Regions from separate parts of the Promicromonospora sp. NPDC050262 genome, predicted to be linked through region 2. Evidence: predicted binding sites of a transcription regulator. Region 2 holds the regulator's gene; the other holds the start of a gene.
The links. Region 2 encodes LexA, which represses DNA repair genes until DNA is damaged. Its sites were predicted from a motif close to TCGAACANNTGTTCGA; they were not measured.

Region 1: the regulator LexA is predicted to act here: its motif matches at 4,927-4,942, upstream of AB0I29_RS07145 (DUF222 domain-containing protein).

What each region holds. Positions count from the first base shown of each region.
Region 1 covers NZ_JBFAKX010000003.1:358,966-367,834, reverse strand. Annotated here, with positions in the region: gene AB0I29_RS07155 (CehA/McbA family metallohydrolase) at 1-568, opposite strand, end outside; gene AB0I29_RS07150 (alpha/beta fold hydrolase) at 821-3,016, opposite strand; gene AB0I29_RS07145 (DUF222 domain-containing protein) at 3,098-4,810, opposite strand; gene AB0I29_RS07140 (VOC family protein) at 5,019-5,444, opposite strand; gene AB0I29_RS07135 (DNA-binding protein) at 5,549-6,499, opposite strand; gene AB0I29_RS07130 (erythromycin esterase family protein) at 6,774-8,045, opposite strand; gene AB0I29_RS07125 (TioE family transcriptional regulator) at 8,150-8,869, shown strand, end outside.
Region 2 covers NZ_JBFAKX010000012.1:46,843-55,711, forward strand. Annotated here, with positions in the region: gene nrdR (transcriptional regulator NrdR) at 59-541, opposite strand; gene AB0I29_RS18275 (hypothetical protein) at 704-1,198, opposite strand; gene lexA (transcriptional repressor LexA) at 1,456-2,205, shown strand; gene AB0I29_RS18285 (L-lactate dehydrogenase) at 2,282-3,271, opposite strand; gene AB0I29_RS18290 (ATP-dependent DNA helicase) at 3,281-5,359, opposite strand; gene AB0I29_RS18295 (carbohydrate ABC transporter permease) at 5,440-6,354, opposite strand; gene AB0I29_RS18300 (sugar ABC transporter permease) at 6,356-7,327, opposite strand; gene AB0I29_RS18305 (extracellular solute-binding protein) at 7,335-8,708, opposite strand; gene AB0I29_RS18310 (glycoside hydrolase family 13 protein) at 8,783-8,869, opposite strand, start outside.

The DNA of each region.
Region 1 (8,869 bases), on a different contig from region 2:
GCGTCGTGTGTGCGTGCAGGTCGCCCGCGTACCAGGTCAGACCGCTGGGCGCGGGCAGGTCCCGCCCCAGGCGGGTGCCGCCGTGGGCGCCGCCGCCCGGACGGCTCGTCCCGGTTGTCGTTGAACCGGACCCGGTGCCGGACGGCGCGGGCGGCGCCGGCGGCTCGTCCTCGACCGGGCCGGCGTCGGCCCCGGTGGCGATCGTGACGGTCACGTCGATCGGTTCGGCCGGCAGCCCGTGCAGGCCGAGCACCACCGCCCACCGGCCCGGGACGATCTCGCCTGGCTCGTACCCGGGCGTGGCTGTGCCTCGCCGGTCGCGCCCGGCGGCGCCGGGGCTCGCGTTCGGGGTGATCGCGAACCGCGACCGGGCGCCCCCGGACCAGCCGCGCCACCGCTCAGGGTCGTAGCACCCCAGGTCGATGACGGCGGCGTCCCGGTCGTACGCGAGGGTGACCTCCAGGGCGTCGGTGTCGCGCCCCGCCGGTATCTCGAAGGGCACCTCGAGGTACCGGTTCTCGATCTGGTCGTCGATCGACAGGCGCAGGCGGCGCTCCTCGCGGGTCACGCACCGAGGCTAGCGGCGGGTCCGGGGAAGGCACGCCCGCGCCCGGATCCGCCGAAGCCGGGATGTCCCCGACCCGCGGGGCTCGTGGCGACATGGCTGCCCCGTTGCCGTGACGCCCCGCTGCCCTGGCGCCCCGTTGCCGTGACGCCGTGCTGGCTCATGGCCCGCGGGCCTATGCGCCTGCGGGTCTACGAGCCCGCGGGTCTACGAGCCCGCGGGCCTGCGGGCCTGCGGGCCTGCGGGCCAGGCTTCTCAGCGCGCCAGGATCTCCGTGAGGAACTCGATCGCCGCCGGGTAGGCGTCCATGCGGTTCGCCCGCTTGGCCAGGCCGTGCCCCTCGTCGTGGTAGACCCGCAGCTCGTGCCGGATGCCGCGGTCCGCGAGCGCCGCGGCGATCTGCTCCGCCTCGGACAGCGGGACCCGCGGGTCGTTGGCGCCGTGGATCACGAAGAGCGGCGCGCGGAGCTGGTCGAGGTAGGTGATGGGGGACGCGGTGACGAGGAAGTCGCGGTCGTGCGCGAGGCTGCCGTACTCGCGTTCGCGGGCGGCGCGGCGGTACTCGGAGGTGTTCTCGAGGAAGGTCACGAGCGAAGACATGCCGACGATGTCGACTCCGGCAGCCCACAGGTCCGGCTGCATGGTCGTACCCGCGAGCACCATGTAGCCGCCGTAGGAGCCGCCCCAGAGGGCGCTACGGTCGGCGTCGAGGCCGAGCTCGGGCAGCCAGGCGCGGAGGGTCGCGAGGTCGGCCACGGAGTCGAGGCGCTTTTCGACGTCGTCCAGGCTGACCCAGCGCTTGCCGTAGCCGGCCGAGCCGCGGACGTTCGGGACCAGGACGGTGAACCCAGCGCCGGCGAGCGCCTGGATGACGGGGGAGAACAGCCGGGTCGCCTCGCCCTCGGGTCCGCCGTGGACCAGGACCACGGAGGCGCCCGCGACGGTCGCGCCGTTGGCGTACTCGGGGGCGGAGCTCGGGACGTGGTCGTGCTCGTCGCCGGAGTGCTCGTCGCCGGAGTACTCAGTGCCGGCGTGCTTGTCGGCAGCGTGCTCAGTGGCGGAGTGCTTAGTGCCGGCCGGCCGGTACACGAAGCAGGGGATCTGCTCGCCGTCCGGGGTGGGGACGCGGTGCACCGTGGGCAGCGAGATAGGCAGGCCGTCGGGGATCTGGGCGCGGCCGTCGACCAGGGTGTTGACGGTGCCGGTGGCGGCGTCGACGAGGTGGATCGAGCCGGGGTCGCCGGAGGCGGTCACGTGCACGGCGAACCGTGAGGAGTCCGGGGCCCAGATGACGGTGGGCACGCCGTCGTCCGGAAGCGCGACGTCGCAGCGGTGGGTGCCCTCGTGCTCGTGGACGGCCAGCGTGGTGACGCCGTCCTGGTGGTGGCCCACGACCATCGCGGAGCCGTCGGGGGACAGGACCACCTCGAGGTCGTGGTCGTCGGCCTCGACCAGGGTCTCCCAGACGGTCCCGTCGGCTCCGGCAGGCGCACCATCGAGGGCAGCGTCGTGGGCACCGGTGCCGGTGCCGGTGCCGGGGTCAGGGTTGGGGTCGGCGGAGACCGGGTGGACGTTGCCGGTACGCACACGAACGACGGCGGCGAACTCCCGCTCGTGGTCCGAGGCCATGACCAGTGCCTCGTCGCCCGCCGTCCAGGCGACGTGGGTGTGGTGGGCGTGCTCGTCGGCCGCAGTGACGGCGACGGGACGGGCTGTTCCGGTGTGCGCCTCCGGGGTCTCGCTCGTCGTCCCGTGGCCCCCGGTCGTCCCGTGGGCTGCGGTGGTCGAGCTCGCGGCGATCTCACCTCCGGCGACGAGAACCTGTGTGGAGCGCGGGCGGCTGCTCAGCGTCGTGATCGCCACGGAGTGCCGGTCGTGGGAGGCGACGGCGTCGACGAGGTACCCGCCGCCGTCGTACAGCGTGGTCTCGGTGCCGGTCGCCAGGTCGTGCACCACGACGTCGAAGTCCACGCCGTCGCGCCGGTTGGTCAGGAACACCACGGACTCGGCGGAGACGTCGGCGAGGTCGTGCTTGTACGCGGGGTCGTGGACCAGGGGAGTCAGGTCGGCGAGTGTGGCGGGCAGACGAGCGGGCGGGCCGGAAGGTAGACCGGCACGCGACGCGGTGCGTTCGACGTCCGGCAGGTCGACGGCCAGCAGGTCGACATCCAGCGTCTCGATGTCCAGCAGGCTGAGCTGCATCTGCTCGTCGCCGCCGTTGTCGTGCTGCACCACCACCCGGCGCATGCCCGGCACGTAACGGCCGGAGCAGCGCGAGGGCAGCGCGGTGAGCTGTGTCCGGGTGCCGTCAGACGCGATCTCGACGAGCTGCATGCTGTCCGACTCGTCGTTCCCTGCGAGGATCCGGCCTTCCGGGTCGACGTCGAAGACGGTCCAGGCCGTCAGGTCGAGCAGGGCGCCGATGATCTCTGGCGCGGAGGTCGGAGGCACGGAAGGCGAGGGCACGGACGGCGAGGGCACTGGTGCAGAAGTCACTGACGCAACCTAGCGGGGGACCGCACGCAGCGGTTGTCAGGCAGCCCTGTCACGGGTCCACGGCAACCCGACTCGGCGACCGTGGCGGTTGGTGAACCTCCACCGCCCCGGCTGATCCGGTGTCGCGCTCGGATCCCACGCCATCGTGATCCCGGTGGTGTCCACGAGCGTGTGGTGATGCCAGCACAACAGGGCCGAGTTTGCGACGGACGTCTCCCCGCCGTCGGCCCAGTGCCGTAGCGCATGGTGCACCTCGCACCGGCTGGGCGGCTGGTCGCAGCCGGGGTAGACACAATGCTGGTCCCGAGCGATCACAGCCTTCCGCATCTGCCCGGTCACCGTGCGCTGGGCACGTCCCACGTCGATCGCGGTCCCGTCGGGCCCGAACACGACGCGCGTGACCTCGGCGTCGCACAGGAGCCGCCGCAGGAGGTCACGCGGGACGACGCTCCCCGTCGTGGAGGCCCCCGTGAACGTCGCGGGCTGAGCGGTCAGCGCCGTCAGGTCGCCGGGACGGAGCCCGCCACGGCCTCCGGTGCGACCGCCCACGAGATCCTGCTCGACACCGACACCGACACCGACACCGACGCTGCCCTGCTCCATCCCTGTCGCGTCAGGAATCTGACTCGATCCGACACCGCTTGATCCCGGGCCGGACGACCCGGCGCCACTCAGTCCCGCACCACTCAGTCCGGTGTTTCCGTTGGCCCGACCGCTCCGGACCAGCTCCGTCAGGGAGACGGTGACGTGGACGTGCGGACGCACCGCGGCACCCGAGCCCACGCGGCCGTTGTCCAGGACGTCCCGTGCGAGATCGGCGAGTGCCTGCGCCCGGCGCTGGGTCGGCGTGCGGTCGTCGCCGACGGCCGAAGCGCCCATCATCGAGCCGAGCGCCGTCGAGAGCAGGTGTCCGTGCTCGTCGGTGAGGAATCCGTTGACGTGCCAGCCCCCGAACGTCGGCGAGACCTCCAGGTGCTCCCGTTCGGTCGCCTGCCGGTAGCCGCGGTCGTCCGCGTCGGGATCCGCGACCTGGCCGAACCGCTTCAGCACCCGACGAAAGCGCGCCGGGTCGCAGGCACCGGCCAGCCCGGTCAGGTACTCCTCACCGGTGATCGCCGGGGGAGCAGGACGAGTGTCGCCCACCGCTTCGAGGTCGGCGTCCGTGGCGGCCGGCTCGGCAGAGTGCTCGCCGTCGATGGCATCGTCACCGGCACCCGGGGCGGCGGCAGCATCACTCCCGGAGTCGTCCGCAGCGCCACCGCCGCCGTCCGGCGCATCCAGGGCTGCAACAGACGGCTCCGGCAGCTCCTCCGGCTCGATCGGCGCCGCCAGCGCAGCCTTGCGTGCGTCGCTGGTGGGCGCGACGTCCACGAGGGCGCGGACGTGGTCGACGCCGATACCCCCCGAGAGCGCCACCGCCCGGGTCGTGGGCAGGTGATCACGCAGCACCCGGCCCGTACGGGCTTCACGCTTGGCGGTCGTCGTGCTGATGTTCTCCGTCCTCGCCAGCCAGGCCGAGAACGTCCGCGCGCCCGTGCCCTGCCAGGGGTGCGCGGCCTCGATCACAGGCAGCCACGTCAGCCGGACCGTCTCGAGGCGGGCGCTGAGCGCTCGCAGCCTCGGCGCGGCCGCGACGAGCCGGGGTGCCGCGACGCCGCCGGTGCCGGAGGACTCGCCGACACCGGCGACCGCATCCGGTCCGGCGGACGCCACCAGCTCGTCGGTGAGCACGTCCAGATCGCTCAGCACGGCTTCGAGGGCGCGTGGTCCGCACGCCTGACGGGGCTCGGGTGGAGGCACTGGCGTGCAGTCCATCTCGCGTCACCCCCGCCCGGTTCCGTTGCTGTGCCGACCCTCCGATTTTATCGAACATACGTTCGATGCGCTTGTCCGGTTTTGAATCTGTGGATAACACTTGACCCGGCGACACGTCCGCTAGCAGGCAGCCTGCTCGCGATCACGACGTCCTGGCTGCGGCGCCGAACTTCTCGACGTAGTGCGGGTTGTACATGACCCCGAGCAGGTTCCCGAACGGGTCCACCACCGAGGCGGTCACGAAGTCGTGCCCGCGCACGGTGACGGGCTCGAACTCGGTGGCGCCGAGGTCGAGCAGCCGGGCCACGGTGCCCTCCAGGTCGTCGACGTGCCAGTACATGAGCGCGCCCCCGGGCTGGTCGGGCAGGCCCGGGGGCGCGAACGCCCGGCTGACGAGCCCGAGCTCGGCCTCGTTGTCACCGATCCGGAACTCGGCGTAGGCCAGCTTGCCGTCCGGCCCGGGGCGCTGGAAGTACGGCTCGACGCCGAGCGCCTCGGCGTACCAGGCAGCGGCCGCGACGACGTCGTCGGCCCAGTAGTTGATGGTGGCGAATCCTCGAAGGCTCATGCCGCCATCTCAGCACCAGCCACTGACACTCGCCGGGCCGGTGCATCTGCATCGGCCCGGCTCCGCCGTCCCGAGAACGGCGGCCCCCGAGACGGCACGCCCCCTCAGGAGCCCGCCGTCTCCTTGTCCGGCTCGGCGGTCGCGGGAACCGCCGCGGCCAGCGCCTCCCGCAGCCCCGCGGCGGCGCCCTCGGCCTGCGCCTGGCCGGCGATCGCCGCGATGCGCGCCTGCTCGGCCTCCGTCGCCTGCCTGCGCGCGGACTCCAGCGCGTCACGCGACGCGGAGAGCTCACCCTCCAGCCGTGCGACGGAGGCCTCGGCGCCGGCTCGTGCCGTATCGGCAGCGGCGCGGTCCCGGTTGGCCTGCGCGACGTCGCCCCGCGCGGCCTCGAGCGCACCGCGCACGTCCGTCAGGGACTCGCGCAGGCCCACGGCGGCACCGTCCGCCTGTGCACGGGCCGACTCCGCCTCGGAGCGCGCCCGCTCGGCGGCAGCAGCCCCCGCCCGGGCCTCGGTGAGCTCCTCACGCACCGCATCGAGCGCTCGCTGTGCGGCGGCGAGCTCGCCCTCCAGCCGGGCGGCCGACGCCGCGGCGTCGGCCCGGGCCTCCTCGGCCGCGTCGCGCTCGTCCTGGACGGACCGTGCATGCTCGCGCGAAGTCTCCAGCAGGGCACGGAACTGGACCAGCTCGGCGTCGGCCTCGTCCACGCGTGCGGCCAGGGCGTCCGCCTCGCCGACGACGGCGGTCAGCGCCTCGTCCGACGCCGCGGCGGCCGCCTCGTGCTCCGCCCGTGCTGCCTCGACCGCCGCACCCCACAGGGCCTCCAGACCGCGTTCCGCCAGCGCGTTCACCGCGGTGGGCAGCTCGGGGAGCGCGCTGCGCGCGTCGTTCTCGGCTGCCCTCGCGTCGCGCCACTCCCGCAGATACTTCGTGGCTGTGGCGTTCGAGCAGCCGGCGCGCTCGCGCACGTTCGTCACGGTCAGCGCCGCACCCTCGGCCGCCAGCGCGTCTGCCGCCTGGAAGACCCGTTCCTTGTCCCGCACGTCGTTCCCCACGTCGTTGTTTCCGCTGCCCTTGCTTCCACTCGTAGTAGTACGAGTAGTAGCGCGATACTACTCCTACTTTCACTCCACACAGTGCGCACCCGCTTTCCTGAAGCGGGTGCGCACTGAGAGCAGAATCGGCTAGATAGCAGGCATTCGGGGTGCCATAGGCGTCACTACTCGACCGGCAGAGAGCAGATGGTGAGCATCGATTCCGTGGCGCGCCGGTCTCAGATCCACGCGACCTCGGCCGACGATCCGACAGGACCGGTTCTCGGACGCAGGATCAGTCCTCAGGAACGTCCTGGAGAAACACGACCCCGTCCAGGCCGGCGAGCTGGGCCGGGTCCAGCGGCGCGTAACCGAACCAGGGGGACACCCGCGCCACAAGCGACGCTCCGCTGGAGAGACCTGGAGCGTCGACGACGCACCGGTCCGCACCGAGCGCGGACAGGAGACCCTCGACGCTGTCCGACGGCGGGGCGTCCACGCCCTGGTGCCGGATGGTGCCGACCGCCGAGGCCAGGAACCCGTACCGATCGCCCAGCCGGGCGCTCACCAGCGCACCGGCGCCCCACCACTCCAGCCGCGGGTGGTCCCACATGCTCATCGTGCTCATGCCACGCTGCAGGTGGCTGTTGTGGGCATTGACCAGCACGGGGCCCCGCTCCGCGAGGGCGAGCAGGTTGTCGGCCATCATCGCGTCGCGGACCGCGAGCAGCCGCGGCATGCGGGCGGGCGAGGGGTCGGCCATCCAGAAGTGGTAGCGCAGCAGGCCGGTCGCGGTCCGGCCTGCCAGGCGCGCCCGGTCCCACTCCTGCGACGTGGAGGTGGCGATGAGGCGCGGGGCGTGCGTGTCGAGGAGCGTCGCCAGGTCGTCGGCGAGCAGGCGCAGCTCCCGGGCCTCGGCGGACTGCCCCACGGACCGGGCGGGGTCCGTCATGGCGGCGGGTTCGGTCCAGAGGGCGTCCGCGCCGATCATCCGGTCGAGCACGTCCGCGCTGCAGGGCAGCAGCTCCGCGTCCACGCGCGCGGACAGGTACTCGTACAGGGCCGCGAGCGCGGCCCGAGGGCTCGCCGCCGCCGAGATCTCCAGCGGCCCGTCGAAGCCTGCGAACCGGAGCCGGTCGGTGTCGGGCCGGCCCTCCTCACCGGCACGCACGTTCCAGGCACGCATCCAGCGCACCAGCTCACGGTTGGCCGGGAACGCGCCCCACTCGTGGCTGAACCCGCGCGCCATGACGTCGTCGAGCACGGCATCGTCAAGCACGGCATCGTCGAGCACGGCATCGTCGAGCTCGGCATCGTCGAGATCGCCGACGCCGGTCGCGACGTAGTCGTCCACGACCTGCCCCGCGAGACAGTCGGTCTCCAGGGCGATCGTGCGGTAGCCCTCCTGCTCGACGAGCTCCCGGAACAGCTCGTTGCGCAGCCTCAGCAGGGGGTCCGCGCCATGAGTGGGCTCGCCCAGGGCGAGGATCCGCGGCCGGCCCGGGAACAGGCGCATGACGGAGGCGGCATCAAGGGGATGAACGGTGTGCTCGAGGTCTCTCACCATTCCCTCAACGGTATCGTTGACGTCCCGGTTGAGACCTGGGCTTCGACGGCCCAGGACAAATGCCCAGGACAACGCCCAGAACAAGGCCCAGAACAGGCGGATCGATGGGGCAGAACCTTCAAAGTGCCGTTCGGCTGCGGCCGGTCGACCTGGCACGCGGGCACGGCCTGTCCACGCAGGCGGTCCGCAACTACGAGGACGCCGGCATCCTCCCGGCCGCCGTCCGCACGCCGTCCGGATATCGCGTCTACACGCCTTGGCACGCGCGCGCCCTGCGCGCTTTCCTCGCCCTGGTCCCCGGGCACGGCCATCGGACGGCGGCCGCGATCATGCGCGCCGTGCACGACGGCGCGACCGGCGAGGCGTTCCGCCTGATCGACGAGAGCCACGCCCAGCTCCTGGACGACCGCAGGACGCTCCGCGCCGTCGAGCAGGCGCTGCGCGACCTCGACTCCACCGGGCCGTCACCGGGCCCCCGGCCCGGTGACACCTTCGTCGGCCCCCTTGCCGCCAGGCTCCGGATCCGGCCCGCGACCCTGCGCACGTGGGAGCGTGCCGGGCTCGTGCGCCCGCGGCGCGATCCGCAGACCGGCTACCGCGTCTACGACGAGGCCGCGCAGCGCGATGCCCAGCTGACCCACCAGCTCCGGCGTGGCGGGTACCTCCTGGAGCAGATCGGCCCGCTGATCGACCGGGTGCGGACAGCGGGCGGGCTGGAGCCCCTGGAGGCGACCCTGCACGAGTGGCACGGGCGCCTGACCGACCGCGGACGGGCCATGCTCGCGGGCGCCGCCGCCCTGGAGGCCTGCCTCCGTGCCGACGAG
Region 2 (8,869 bases):
CGCGCCGGGGTGCCAATCGCTTTTCGTACCCTCGCCTGCGAGCGGCCCGTCCGGGCCGCTACGCCTGCGCGGCGGCGCGCTCCGCCGCGCGCTCGGCGCGCTCCGCGCGCAGGGAGGTGATGGCGCTCTCGAAGTCCTCGAGCGAGTCGAACGACTGGTAGACGCTCGCGAACCGGAGGTACGCCACCTCGTCGAGCTCGCGCAGGGGGCCCAGGATCGCGAGGCCCACCTCGTACGCGTCAATCTCCGCGCTGCCGTTGCTGCGCAGGGTCTCCTCGACCCGCTGGGCCAGGATCGCCAGGTCGTCGTCGCTGACGGGTCGGCCCTGGCACGCCTTGCGCACGCCCGCGGCGACCTTGTCGCGGCTGAACGGCTCGGTGGCGCCGGACCGCTTGACCACCGACAGGCTGGCCGTCTCGACGGTGGTGAACCGCCGGTTGCAGTTCGGGCACTGCCGCCTGCGCCGGATCGACAGGCCGTCGTCGGCGGTCCGTGAGTCCACCACGCGCGAGTCGGCGTGGCGACAGAACGGGCAGTGCATGCTCACTCCTGCGTGGTCGGCCACGGACCGGAGACATCCGGTCGCGCCCCGACCGTAAGCGGGCAAACCACCCCCATGCAACATCGCCGCAACATTTGACGGCGAATCGTGGCCTCCGTCCACTTCTGCGGCCCGTCCGGCCCCTTCCGCGGGGCCCTCCGGTCACTCCTTCGGGAGGAGCAGCAGCTCGCCGACCCGCACGGTGCCCGACGTCATCTCGTTGAGGTCCTGCAGCCGCGCGACCGCCTGCCGCACGTCCTCCCCGGGCCTCACGACCTGCTCGGCGAAGCCCCAGAGCGTCTCCCCCGGCTGCACCGCGTGCACCCGGACCTCCGTGGGCTCGCCCGGCGAGCTGGCGACGGCGGTCGCTCCCCACGTCGCCATCGGCGCGACCACGAGCATCACCAGCAGCACCAGCACGACCCGGCCGCGCCGCGTGAGCCGCAGCCCCGCGAGCCCGAGCCGGTCGGCGAACGTGCGCGGCCCGCGCACCGGGTACGAGTGGCCGGCCGGACGGGGCCGGGGCGGTGCGGACGCCCGGCTCGGCGGGTACGTCGGGCGCGGCTGATACGCCCGCGCCGCGCTCGACCCGGGCACCGACGCGTACGCCGGTCCGTACGCCGGGGTGTACTGCCGCAGCGGGATCACGTCCCCCATGGCCCCTCCTCGAAAGGTGACTCGAACTCTTGTCCGTCATACACACGTTCGTCGAACGCTCGTACCATTGTGTAGCACGGGACACCGTAGAAGTCGAGACACGCTCGAACATTCGTTTGAGCCGAGCACATTTGTGATCTAGAGTGGGCAGCGCACAGGAGAACATTTGTCGGAACGGGAGGGGCACGGGCATGACGGGACGGGACGGGACCAGCGACACGAGAGCCGTCGACACGGCACTCTCGGGCGTCGCCACGTTGGACGCGCCGGGCGACGGGGCGGTCGCCGACGTGCACGCGATCTCGCCGGCGGACCGCCTCACCGAGCGGCAGCGCCTTGTGCTGGACACGATTCGGCAGTCGTTCGAGACACGCGGCTACCCGCCGTCGATGCGCGAGATCGGCGAGGCCGTCGGGCTGGCCAGCCCGTCGAGCGTCAAGCACCAGCTCCAGATGCTGGAGAAGAAGGGCTTCCTGCGCCGCGACCCGAACCGGCCGCGCGCCATGGAGCTCGTCGAGCCCCTGGCCGAGCAGGTCGAGAAGCCGACGCGCGGCGAGATCCACTGGCCCGAGCCGCGGCGTAGCGGCCAGGTGCACTGGGGCGGCTCGGTTCCGGACGACGCGAGCACGCCGCCGCCGTCGTACGTGCCGCTCGTCGGCCGCATCGCGGCCGGTGGCCCGATCCTCGCCGAGCAGGTCGTCGAGGACGTGTTCCCGCTCCCCCGCCAGCTCGTCGGTGACGGCGAGCTGTTCCTTCTCAAGGTCGCGGGCGACTCCATGGTCGACGCCGCGATCTGCGACGGGGACTGGGTCGTCGTGCGCCGCCAGAACGTGGCCGAGCAGGGCGAGATCGTCGCCGCCATGATCGACGGCGAGGCCACGGTCAAGACGTTCAAGCAGACCGACGGGCACGTGCTGCTGCTGCCGCAGAACCCCGCCTACGAGCCCATCCCGGGTGACGAGGCGCAGATCCTGGGCCGCGTCGTCGCGGTGCTGCGCAGCCTCTGAGGTCTCGACAGGCTCGACCGACGGGAACGGGCTCGACCGGCAGTCGCTGGTCGAGCCCGTTCCCGTCGGTCGGGACCTAGAACCCGAACCTTCGCTGTACCGCCCGCACGCTCTCCGCCGACGCGCGCAGCCCGGCCAGCTCGTCGTCCGACATCGGCACCCGGACGGTGTCCGTGACGCCCCGCCGGTCCACCAGGGACGGCACGGACAGGCACACGTCGCTGATGCCGTGGTAGTCGTCCAGCAGCGAGGACACAGGCATGATCCGGCGCTCGTCCTTCAGCACCGCCTCGATGATGCGGGTCGCGGCCAGGCCCACGGCGTAGTTGGTGGCGCCCTTGCCCGCGATGATCCGGTAGGCGGAGTCGACCACCTCGTGGTGCACCTCCGCGCGCACCGCGGCGTCCAGGGGCGCGGCGCCGCCGACCGGCACCCAGTCGAGCAGCGGCACGCCGCCGATCGAGGCGGAGCTCCACAGCGCGATCTCCGAGTCGCCGTGCTCCCCGGCGATGTAGGCGTGCACGTTCCCGACGGCCACCCCGCACCGTTCCGCGAGCACCACGCGGAGCCGCGACGAGTCGAGCACGGTGCCGCTGCCGAAGAGCCGCTCGCGCGGCAGGCCCGAGATCTTGAGGGCCGCGTACGTCACCACGTCCACGGGGTTGGTCACCATCAGGTAGGTCGCGTCCGGCGCCACCTCGACCAGGCCGGGCAGGATCGTGCGCATCAGCCCGATCGTCGCCTCGGCGAGGTCGACGCGGCTCTGGCCGGGCTTCTGCTTGGCGCCCGCCGTGACCACCACGACGTCGGCCCCCTCGCACACCGCCGGGTCGTCCGAGCCGATGACGTGCGCCTGGGACGTGAACATCAGCCCGTGCTGCAGGTCCAGCACCTCGGCGTCGACCTTCTGCCGGTCGATGTCGAGCAGGGCGATGGTGCGGGCCGAGCCGCGGGTCAGCGCCGCGAAGGCGAGCGTCGATCCCACGGCCCCCGCACCCACGACGGCGATCTTGGTGGTGCGGGATCCGGCGGGCTGGGCTGCGGAGACGTCCGAGGGGGCTGCCATGCCCTCAGGCTATGTGTCGAGCCTGGCGAGCGCGGCGCGGACCAGCTTCGGGTCGGTGGTCGGCCAGAACCCTGGCATCGACCGGGTGAGGAACGACGCGTACCGCGCCGTCGCGAGCCGGGGGTCGAGGACCGCCACCACGCCTCGGTCGTCCATGCTGCGCACCAGGCGGCCCGCGCCCTGCGCGAGCAGCAGCGCCGCGTGCTGCGCGGACACCGCCATGAACCCGTTGCCGCCCGCCTGCTCGACGGCGCGGGCGCGCGCCGCCTTGACCGGGTCGTCCGGGCGCGGGAACGGGATGCGGTCGATCAGCACGAGCTGGTTGGACGGCCCCGGCACGTCGACGCCCTGCCACAGGGACAGCGTGCCGAACAGGCACGTGGCCGGGTCCTCGGCGAACTCCCGCACGAGGGTGGGAAGCTGGTCGTCGCCCTGCGCCAGGATCGGGAAGTCCAGCCGCTCCCGCATCGCCTCCGCCGCCGCGTTCGCCGCGCGCCGGGACGAGAACAGCCCGAGCGTGCGGCCACCGGCGGCCGTGATGAGCTCGGCGATCTCGTCGAGCTGTGCCTCCGTGGTCGGCTCGCGGCCGGGGGCGGGCAGGTGCCGCGCGATGTAGAGGATGCCCTGGCGCGGGTAGTCGAACGGGCTGCCGGCGTCGAGGCCCTGCCACGGCGGGGCGTCCTCGCCCTTGAGCCCGAGCGTGCCGGCGACGGCGTCGAACGTGCCGCCGAGCGCCAGGGTCGCCGAGGTGAACACGCCCGTCGACTCGCCCAGCAGGTGCGTGCGGATCAGGCCGGCCACGTGCAGCGGCGCGGCGTGCAGCCGCGTCACGTTGTCGCCGAACCCGCCCCAGCCGTTGTCCGGGCGCGAGCACCACAGCACGTCCGCCGTCGTGTCCTGCGCCGCCATGCGCTCGGCCGTCTCGAAGAGCTGGAGCATGGCGCCCTGCGCCATCTTGAGCCCCGGGTCGGGCTGACCTGCGTCCTTGCCCTTGGCGCCCTTGCCGCCGGCGTCGGGCTTGAGGGTGCTCAGTACCTCGCGCGCGGCGTCGCGCACCGCGCCGACCGCCACGCGCAGCTCGTCCGGCAACCCGCTCGGGAACCGCTCGGCCGGCGCGGTGACCAGCAGGGTGCCGAGGCTCTGCGCCGCCGCGTCGAGGGTGTCGGTGTTGGTGCCCGCGTGCCGCCGGGCCAGTCGGGCCGCACTCTCCACCGACGCCATGGACAGGTCCACGGTGGCCGACGACGTCACGCGGTCGGTGAGCTCGTGCGCCTCGTCGACCACCACGACGTCGTGCTCCGGGAGCACGCCCGGGCTGCCCGTGGCCGCGATGCCGAGCATCGCGTGGTTGGTCACGACGACGTCGGCCTCGCGGGCGGCGGCCCGCGCCTTGTCCGGGAAGCACTCGGCGAGCATGGGGCACTTGCCGCCCAGGCACTCCATCGCCGTGACGGACACCTGGCGCCAGGCTCGCTCCGGCACGCCGGGCACGAGGTCGTCGCGGTCGCCCGTCTCGGTCTCGCCCGCCCACTCGTGCAGGCGCCGGACATGGTCGGCGAGCGAGGCGCCGTCGTCCCGCCTGCGGCTGCGGGCGGCACCCCCGGCCGCCTCCTCCGTCTTGGGGTGGTCCTCCCCGCCGGGCAGATCGAAGAGCGTGGTCTCGTCCTCCGGGTAGCCGCCGCCCACCTTGTGCACGCACAGGTAGTTGTGCCAGCCCTTGAGCAGCGCGACGCGCGGCTCGCGCGGCAGCCGCGGCGCCACGGCCTTCGCCACGAGCGGCAGGTCACGCGTGATGACCTGGCGCTGCAGGGCCAGCGTCGCGGTCGAGATGATGACCTTGCTCTGGGCGGCCACCGCGTGCCGGACGGCGGGCACCAGGTACCCGAGCGACTTGCCCGTACCCGTGCCCGCCTGCACCAGCAGGTGCTCGCCCTTGTCGATCGCCTCGCCGACCGCGACGGCCATGCGGTGCTGGCCCTCTCTGCGCCCGCCACCGAGCTGTCCGACGGCGAGGTCGAGCAGCTCCTCCACCTCGGGAATCTCGGCGGAATCGGTGCTTGCGGCGGGTGCGTCGGGAAGGCTGGTCACACGCTCGATCCTAGGCCGGACCACCGACATCCACCCTGCCTCGTCCACAGGCCCGGGCACCCGCCGGACGCCGTCCCCAGCTACCCCTTCACGGCCCCGCCCAGACCCGCGCCGCTGAGGAACAGCCGCTGGAAAGCGAGGAACAGCGCGATGGGCAGCACCGTCGAGATCGCGAGCGCCGCAAGGAACACGTCGAGCTCCAGGTAGGGCGCGATCGCGGGCAGGCGGACGGACAGCGGCTGGTTGTCCGGGTCGGGCAGCACCAGCAGCGGCCAGAGGTAGTCCTTCCAGGCGGCGATCACGGCGAAGACCGAGACGACGCCGAGGATGGGCTTGGACATCGGCAGCACGACGGACCAGAGCAGCCGGAAGGGCCCGGCGCCGTCGACCCGTGCGGCCTCGAAGACCTCGCGGGGCAGGCCGTCGAAGAACCGCTTGACGAGCAGCACGTTGAACGCGCTGGCGCCCATCGGCAGCCAGACCGCCCAGAAGGTGTTGAGCAGGCTGATGTGCAGCAGCGGTACGTCGAGGATCGTCAGGTAGAGCGGGACGAGCAGCACGACCGCCGGCACGAAGAGCGTCGCCAGCACGAGGCCGAAGATCAGGTTGCCGTACCGCGGACGCAACACGGACAGCACGTAGCCGCCCGTGGTCGCGACCAGGAGCTGGAAGAACCAGGCCCCCACCGCGAGGATCAGAGTGTTGACGAAGTAGTGGTCGATCTCGGCGCGGCCCCACGCGGTGGTGAGGTTGGCCCAGTCGATGCCGTTGGGGAAGAGGCCGAGCGGCTGGCGCAGGGTGTCCTGCGTGGGGGTGACGGCGGCCTTGGCGAGCCAGAGGATCGGCCCGAGCCCGGCGAGGACAAGGGTGACCAGGAGGCCGCCCTGGAGCACGCCGAGCGAGCCGCGTACGCTCGCCCGGCGCCGGTCGTGGGACGAGACGATGCCCCGCTCGGCGACGGCGGGTCCGGCGCCCGGCCGGTTGTTTCCTGCCATGTCAGCTGCTCCAGGGTCGGGTCACGCGGAAGTAGATCGCGGACAGGACGGCCAGGACGCCGGCGAGCATGAGGCTCAGGGCGGTCGCGGCCCCGTAGTTGCCGCCGAGGCTGCTGCCGAACGCGTAGTCGTAGATCAGCATGAGGATGGTGAGGGTCGCGTTGTTGGGGCCGCCGCCGGTGAACAGGAACGGCTCCAGGAAAACCTGGGAGGTGCCGATGACCTGCAGGATCAGCGTGATGAACAGGACGCCGCGCAGCTGCGGCAGGGTCACGTGCCAGATCTTGCGCCACACGCCCGCGCCGTCCACCTCGGCCGCCTCGTAGAGCTCGGTCCGTACCCCGACCAGGGCGGCGAGATAGATGATGACGGTCCCGCCGGCCGCGGCCCAGGTGGCCTCCAGCACCAGGGACGGCATGGCGCTGGACGCGTCCTGCAACCAGGGGAACGGCCCGAGGCCCACCCAGCCGGCGATGGTGTTGAACACGCCGGTGGGCGAGGCGTCGTAGAAGAACTTCCACAGCAGCACGGCCACGACGGGCGGCACGACCACGGGCAGGTACGCGAGCGCCGAGAACAGGCCGCGCATGCGCCGCACCTCGCTCATCAGCACGGCGGCGGCCAGCGGCAGCGGGTAGCCGAACACCAGCGCGAGCACCGCGAACCACAGGGTGTTCGCCACGGCCTTGCCCAGGAGGGGGTCCTGCAGCACGAACACGAAGTTGTCGAGCCCCACGAACTCCGGGGTCGAGATGAGGTTGGTCTGCTGGACGCTCATGACGAGCGCCCGGCCGATCGGGAACCAGGAGAAGACCCCGAACACGAGGATCATCGGCAGTGCGATGACCAGGGTGCTCAGGCCGCCGTCGCGCAGCCAGTCCCGGGGCGTGCGGCGGGCACGCCGGCGGGGTCCGGACGACGACGGCGGGGCTGCCGCCGTCGTCGTCCGGAGCGGGCTGGACAGTGTGGTCATCGGCAGGTCAGCTGCGGTCGAGCAGTCCCTGGACCTGGGTCTGGGCGTCGGCGAGGAGTGCGTCGATGTCCGCGTTCTCGTCCGTCAGCACCGCCTGGACCACCGGGTCGAGCGCCGCGTACACGTCCTGGGTGGCGACGGCGGGCTCGGGGATGACGGGCTGGTCGAACATCTGGTCCGTCATCGGCGCGAAGTTCTCCAGCGGGACGTTGACCAGGTCCTTGATCCACGCCTGCTGCTGCTCGTAGGTCTCGCGGTCGAAGATCGGCAGTGCCGGCGCGCCCACGGGCTGGTCGGTCTCGGCAGCGACCTCGGCCTCGGCGACGGCCTGCTCCTGGTCGGTCAGCTTGGAGATGTAGTAGAAGTCGATCCACTTCACGGCCGCCGCCTGCTCGGCCTCGGACGCCGCGGAGCTCACCGCGGCGAGCGTGCCGCCGCCGAGCGTGCCGGCGTCGTCGCCCTCCAGGGGCAGCACCGTGACGCCGTACTCGTCCGGGTTCATCTGGTTCTGGGTGAACAGGTTGGGGTAGTTGGCGCCGCCCGAGACGTACATGCCGATCTTGCCGGCGGCGAAGTCCTGGTTGATGGTGCCCCAGTCGTACAGGAAGCTGGAGCCCATGGAGTTGTCCTCCCAGCGCATCTCGCGGAGCATCTCCAGCGCCGCGACCGTGGCGTCGTTGTCGACGGTCGCGGTGGTCTCCTCGCCCTCGCCCTCGGTCATGCGGCCGCCCAGCGCGTAGGTCTCCGTGGTGAGGATCCAGCCGCCGGTGTTGCTCTGCGTCATGTGGGCGTAGCCGGCCTGGCCGGTCTTGTCCGAGATCGCCTTGGCGGCCTCGCGGACCTCGTCCCAGGTGGCCGGGGGGTTGTCCGGGTCGAGGCCGGCCTCCTCGAAGAGCGCCCGGTTGTAGTGCAGGCCCTGGTTGTAGGCGGCGATCGGCACGGCCCACATGTTGCCCTCGGCGTCCTGGCCCGCAGCGGCGATGGTGGGGTTGAACTGGTCCGCGTACGGGAGCTCGGCCACGAGCTCGCTGACGTCGGCGATCTGTCCGCGCTCGATAAGGGCCCGGCCGTCCGTGAACGGGATCGGGAAGACGTCGGGCAGCGTGCCGCCCGCGAGCTCGGCGGCGAACGTGGTGCCGGACCAGGTGAACTCCTTGGTCTCCACCTGGATGTCCGGGTTGGCCTCCTCGAACTGCGCGATGCGCTCGTCGAACGCGTCGATCGCGGCCTGCTCGAGGCCCGCGTCGATGGAGACCTCGATGGTCACGGGGCCCTCGGGCTCGTCCGCGGCGTCCGAGGACGAACCGCAGGCGGTGAGGGTTCCCGCGAGCGACAGGACACCCACCAGGGCGAACGCCGCGCGCTTCTGTGCTGACTTCATTGTCACTCCTTGGTCGTGTGCCGCTGGGTCGGCACGTCTGGGGGTAGAGGTGGTTCTCGGCCGGTCGCCGAGGATCAGGACGGCAGGCCGAGCCAGACAGCGATGTCCGGTCCGACGACGCCGTCGACGGGGCCGCTCGCCAGGAGCACCGTGGCCCCGGC